Linked DNA regions of Ilumatobacter coccineus YM16-304. The protein of the gene in region 1 interacts with the protein of each later gene in a pairwise test. Links are inferred from orthologs where the notes say so. Each region holds a gene or a part of one and is shown on either strand. Other genes may lie near its edges.

Evidence for each region. Proteins that work in one complex are often made in the same cells at the same time.
Region 2: the proteins of rlmB (region 1) and YM304_RS04475 interact in binary tests that used the Escherichia coli proteins (3 or more experiments, as listed by UniProt). The link is inferred for Ilumatobacter coccineus YM16-304 from one-to-one orthologs.

What each region holds. Positions count from the first base shown.
Region 1 is NC_020520.1:511,381-514,475, forward strand. The notes cover bases 71-3,070. They hold rlmB (23S rRNA (guanosine(2251)-2'-O)-methyltransferase RlmB), read left to right. Parts: upstream 71-1,105; coding sequence 1,106-2,035; downstream 2,036-3,070. Other genes in these bases: YM304_RS02360 (IspD/TarI family cytidylyltransferase), read left to right, coding at 71-579; ispF (2-C-methyl-D-erythritol 2,4-cyclodiphosphate synthase), read left to right, coding at 576-1,109; YM304_RS02375 (sortase domain-containing protein), read left to right, coding at 2,049-3,070. In the rest of the region: more of YM304_RS02360, read left to right, coding at 1-70; more of YM304_RS02375, read left to right, coding at 3,071-3,095. UniProt on the Escherichia coli protein: Specifically methylates the ribose of guanosine 2251 in 23S rRNA.
Region 2 is NC_020520.1:988,850-991,842, reverse strand. The notes cover bases 62-2,959. They hold YM304_RS04475 (NAD(P)H-hydrate dehydratase), read right to left. Parts: upstream 2,252-2,959; coding sequence 872-2,251; downstream 62-871. Other genes in these bases: YM304_RS04470 (class I adenylate-forming enzyme family protein), read right to left, coding at 2,267-2,959; alr (alanine racemase), read right to left, coding at 62-875. Also shown: more of alr, read right to left, coding at 1-61; more of YM304_RS04470, read right to left, coding at 2,960-2,993. UniProt on the Escherichia coli protein: Bifunctional enzyme that catalyzes the epimerization of the S- and R-forms of NAD(P)HX and the dehydration of the S-form of NAD(P)HX at the expense of ADP, which is converted to AMP.

The DNA.
Region 1 (3,095 bases):
CGCGTGATCGATCACGCACGGCGAACGGCCGACGCCGCGAGCGACGGCGTGGTGCTCGTCGTGCCGGCCGACGACGTCGCGCGTGAAGGTGGCGTGGCCGGTGGCGCCACGCGCAGCGAATCGGTCAGGGCCGGGCTGGCAGCGCTTCCGGCCGATGTCGACGTGGTGTGTGTGCACGACGCGGCCCGTCCGCTCGCGTCGCTCGAACTGTTCGAGCGCGTGATCGACGCCGTGCTCGCCGGAGCCGACGCGGCGGTGCCGGGTGTGCCGCTGGCCGACACGATCAAGGTGATCGACGCCGCGGGTCTGGCGCCCGGTGACATCGAGGGCGCACGTGGTGTCGTCGTCGACACGCCCGATCGGAGCACACTGGTGGCCGTGCAGACGCCGCAAGCATTCCGTGCCGATCGACTCCAGGCGGCGCACGCCTCGGGAGGCGAAGCGACCGACGACGCCGCGCTGATCGAGTCGGTCGGTGGGCGTGTCGTGGTCGTCGACGGAGAGGCGACCAACCGCAAGATCACCACGCCCGACGATCTCGACTGGACTCGTGATCAGCTCGGTCGGAGGTCGTCGTGAGTTTCTCGGCGAACGATCTCCGGGTCGGGCAGGGTTTCGACATCCATCGATTCAGCGACGACCCGAGCCGCGTGCTGGTGTTGGCTGGATCGGTGTTCGACGGTGAACGGGGCCTCGTGGGGCACAGCGACGCCGACGTGATCTCGCACGCCTGCGCCGATGCGCTGCTCGGCGCTGTCGGTCTCGGCGACATCGGCATGCACTTCCCCGACACCGACCCCGAGTGGTCAGGAGCCGATTCGATCCGTCTGCTCGAGCACGTCGTGGGTCTGATCACCGCCGACGGGTGGGACGTGGCCAACATCGACTGCGCCGTGGTGTGTGAGCGTCCGAAGTTGGCGCCGCGCCGTAACGAGATGCAACAGCGATTGACTGACGTGGTCGGTGCTCCCGTGACGATCAAAGGCAATCGTGCCGAGCAACTGGGTGCCATCGGCCGCACAGAGGGCATCGCGTGTTTCGCCACCGCGCTGCTCGTGCGCAGCGCGCCGGACACGGCGGTCTCGAACGAAACGGATGACGACGAATGAACAAGCCAGGTGGACGTGGAGCGAGCGGTCGAGGTGGCGGTCGGCCGCGCCCCGGCTCGAAGCCGGGCGGATCGAAGCGAGGCGGTTCCAAGTCGGGCGGCCCGAACCGTGGCCCTCGTGATTCCCGCGGCCCGTCGAGCGGCGGCGGCAACAAGGTGGGCGGACCCAAGTCGTTGGGCGGCCGACAGATCGAAGGCCGCCAGGCGACCCGCGAACTCCTGATGGGGGAGCGCCGCAAGGTCCACGAGATCTGGATCAGCGCCGAACTCGAAGGCGACAGCGGCGTCGAAGACATCGTGATGATCGCCGGCGCGCAGCGCGTCCCCGTGGCGTACGTCGCGAAGGCGAAGGTCGAGCGCGAAGCGCGCACCGATGCGCCGCAGGGCGTCATCGCGTTCGCCGCCGACATCCCGGAAGCGAAACTCGGCGACCTGATGCGCCACGGTCGTGACGGTGCTCCGCCGTTCCTCGTCGCCGTCGACGGCGTGACCGACCCGGGCAACCTCGGAGCCATCATCCGCAGTTGCGACGGTGCCGGCGTGTCGGGGCTGCTCGTCCCGCGTCACCGCGCCGTGCACGTCACGCCCACGGTGGCCAAGGCGTCGGCTGGAGCGGTCGAGCACATGCCTATCGCGCTCATCCCCGGTCTCCCGGCCACGCTCAAGCAGCTGAAGGAGCACGGCATCTGGATCGTCGGGCTCGACGACGGTGCCGATCACGACCTGTTCGAACTCACCGATCTCGCTCGCGAGCCGATCTGTCTCGTGCTCGGTGCCGAGGGTGCCGGACTGTCGCGTCTCGTTCGCGAGCGCTGCGACTCGATCGTGTCGATTCCGATGCTCGGCGGGGTCAGTTCCCTGAATGTTTCGGCCGCTGCGGCACTTTCGACCTACCAAATCACCCGGGTCCGGCGTAGCGAGTCGTAACATGACGGGCCTTATGGCTGACCAATCCGCCGACGGCCGTGGGGCGTTGACGACCCCGCTCGGACGCCGCACGTTCATCGCCGGAGCGACGGGTGCCGTTGCTGGCGCTGCACTGCTGCCGCGTACCTCCGCTGCTGCGACCCCCGACTTCAGTTCGTTCCAGGTGGTCACCCCCACACGTCTGGTCGACACCCGTCCGCAGATGGGCGACTTCGGCTACACCCGCGTCGACAGCAAGGTCATCCGCGTGCAGGTGACGGGGCGTGACATCACCGGGTCTGATGATCCGGTGCCCGCCGACGCGTCGGCGGCCGTGTTCACGCTGGTCGGCATCAACCGGTCGGCGGCGGGCAACTACCTCTCGGCATATCCGACGGGCACGGCGTGGCCCGGCACGGCCAACCTCAACATGAGCGGCAACGGCGACGTGTCGCCGAACCTCGTCACGGTCAAGCTCGGCACCGGCGGTGCCGTCGACGTGCTGTCGAACCAGAACAGCGACATCGTGCTCGACCTCGTCGGGGTGTACGTGCCGACCGGCGGCGATCCGGTTCGTGCCGGTCGCTACAAGCTGCTGCCCACGCCGAAGCGTGCGCTCGACACGCGCAACACGTCGAAGCCAGGGGCCGACGCCGTCGTGCGTGTCGACCTGTCGTCGCTGCGCGACCAGGGCATCATCGACGCCGATGCGCAAGCCGTGTCGGCCAACATCACGGCAACGCAGGCGAACCGTGGGTTCATCGCGGCCTACCCGTTCGGTACCGAGAATCCCGGCACCTCGACGCTCAACGTCGCGCAGGACGCCACCCGCGGTATCGGCACCATGGTCAAGCTCGGTGTCGAGAACGGTCGACTCGGTTTCAACCTGTATCTGCAGTCGGGCGCGCACGTCATCGTCGACGTCGCCGGATTCATGACGGGCGAGAGCGCGTCACGTTCCACGACCGGCCAGTTCGTGCCGATCGAGCCGGCTCGCCTGCTCGACACTCGGCGTGGCGACGGTGGCAAGAAGCGACTGTGGCCGAAGTGGACGCGTGCGTTCACGCTTCCGGCTGAGTAC
Region 2 (2,993 bases), 480 kb from region 1 along the record:
TCCGACAGACGCCGCGGGACCCCGTCGGCATAGCCGAGCGGCACGGTGGCCACCGTGGTGTCACGGCTGAACGTGTGCTTCAACCCGTACGAGATCGCACTCCCCGACCGGACCTGTTTGACGAACGACACGCGAGACCGCAGCTCCATCGCGGGGCGCAGATCGGAGCAGAGATCGTCGAGCGCGTCGCTCGGCGCGATGCCGTACATCGCGATGCCGACGCGCACCATCGACTGGCGAGCCGCCGGGTGGGCGAGCGCGCCCGCGGAGTTGGCGATGTGCACGAGCGGAACCGGCGGGAGCTGTTCGAGCACCTTCGCGAACTTGCTCAATTGTCGATCGGTGAACTCGACCGAGGCCGGGCTCGGGTCGTCGGCGACCGCGAGGTGCGTGAACACACCGGCGAGACGGACGGCCGGCGCCCGCTGGGCGATCGCCGCGGCCATCGATGCGGCGGCATGCGGATGGGTGCCGACGCGCTGCATGCCGGTGTCGACGAGCAGGTGGACCGGCAGTCCCGACGGAGCTTCGCGCGCCAACGCTTCGAGGAACTCGCGACGGTACACCGACGGAGTGAGGCGGTATTCGATGATCGCCGACGCCAACTCCGGTGGTTGTTCGCTCAGCAGCAGGATCGGCGCATCGACCCCGGCGCGACGCAGGTCGATCCCCTCCTGTACGAGTGCGACGCAGAGCCCTTCGGCTCCCGCCTCGATCGCGGCGCGGGCCACGTCGACCGAACCATGTCCGTAGCCGTTCGCCTTGACCACGGCCCACACAGCCGAGGGAGCGACGCGTTCGCGAATGGTGCGGATGTTGTGGCGCACGGCGTCGAGATCGATCTCGGCCCAGGCCCAACGCAGATCGCCTCTCATCGGATGGCTCCGATCGCTGCGGGGATCGCGTCGACGATGTCGCTCGCGAGCAGGCCGTCGGCGGGTGTGCGATTGGCGGCATCGGCGTGCAGCCACGCCGACGCCGCTGCGGCCTTGTCGGCATCGAGACCCATCGCCAGCGCCGAACCGATCATGCCGGCGAGCACGTCGCCGCTACCGGCCGTGGCGAGGCGTTGATCGCCGTTCGTGACGAACCACACGTGCCCGCCGAGCGGGTCGGCCTCGGCCTCGGGCGGTGACGCGACGATCGTCGTCTGTCCTTTGAGCAGCAGGGTGCATCCGAGGTCGGCTGCCGCGGCGCGCACCGACGCGACCCGGTCGGCGCCGGGCGGCGAGCCCGTGAGCACGCCGAACTCGCCGTCGTGCGGAGTGAGCACCGTGGCGAGTTCTCGGTCGCGGAGCAGCGGCGCCGGGCCCTCGGCGCTCCACGCGCTCGCGAACAGGCCGTCGCCGTCGATCACCACGGGCACCGTCGCGTCGGAGATGCAGGCGCGAGTCGCCATCAGCACCTCGTCGGCGCGACCGAGTCCGGGCCCGATCACGAGCGCGCCGAATCGATGGATGTCGACGAGGGCGTCGGCGCTGAAGTCGTCGGCGGCCACATGGCGCTGGACGATCTCGGGCGGCGTCGCCACGGTGACGCCGGGGGCCGACAGCGACACCAGGCTCCCACCGGCGCGTGCTGCCGCGGTCGATGCGAGCACGGCAGCACCGGGCATCTCGGGGCTGCCACCGATCACCTTCACGGCGCCGTTCCACTTGTGCGCGTCGATCGCTCGCGTCGGCCACCACTCGGCGACGTCGTCGACCGTCACCTGGTGCTGCGACGCGCCCGACACGTCGAGGCCGATGTCGGCGACGTCGATGTGGCCGGCGAGACGTGCACCGTCTCCCAACAGCAGGCCGGGCTTGAGCGCCTGGAACGTGATGGTTCGGTCGGCGGGCAGCACGCCGGCACCGGCCTCACCGGTCAGCGCGTCGACGCCGCTGGGGATGTCGACCGCGAGCACGAGTGCATCGCCGACCTCTGGAGCGATCCACTCGCCACGAAAACCGGTGCCGTAGGCGGCGTCGATCACGAGATCACTGCGGCGCAGGACCGGTGGACGCATCGCCGCATCGATCACCCGCACCTTGACGCCACGGGCTTCGAGGCGGCGGGCCGCCACGCGCCCGTCGGCGCCGTTGTTGCCCTTGCCGACCACGACGTTGACCACCCGGCCATACGTGCCGCCGAGCAGGTCGATTGCCGCCGCGGCCACCGCACGACCCGCGCGCTCGATGAGCACGTCGAGTGGCTCGGGAGCCGATGCGTCGATCGCCGCCATCTCGACGGGGGTGACGACAGGAATCATGCCGTCAGCTTGGCATCAACCAGCGAGAGAATCACGCAGCTCGCGCTTGAGAAACTTGCCACTCGCGTTTCGTGGCAGCGGTTCGTTCAGGATCCACACGCGCTCGGGGATCTTGAACTTCGCCAGCTTCTCGCTGAGGAACTCGGTGAGACCGTCCTGGTCGAGCGTGTGCCCGTCGACCAGCACGATCGCCACGCCGACGATCTCGCCGAGGCGGTCGTCGGGAACGCCGAACACCGCGGCTTCGGCGACCGCGTCGTGCTCGTAGATCGCGGCCTCGACCTCGCTGCAGTACACGTTCTCGCCGCCGCGCAGCACCATGTCTTTCGCACGGTCGACGATGAACACGAACTGGTCGTCGTCGATCTCGGCGATGTCGCCGGTCCGGAACCAACCGTCTTGGATGGCGTCGGCGGTCGCCTCTTCACGGTTGAGGTAGCCCTTGATGACGACGGCGCCGCGCACGCACAGCTCACCGCGAGCGCCCGGGCCCGACACCTCGTTGCCGGCGTCGTCGATCAGCTTGTAGTCGAGGCACGGCACGACCCGGCCACACGACGCCGGCTTCGACACGTACAGCGAACCCGAGTTGGCGGTGACGATGCCGTGCGTTTCGGTGAGCCCGTATCCGGTGCTCGCCCCACCCTTGAGGTTCTTGTCGATCTTGTCGACGAGGTCGGGTTGCAGCGGCGCACCGCCGCCACCGAGACCGGCGAGCGTCGACGTGTCGCGCGTCTCCCAG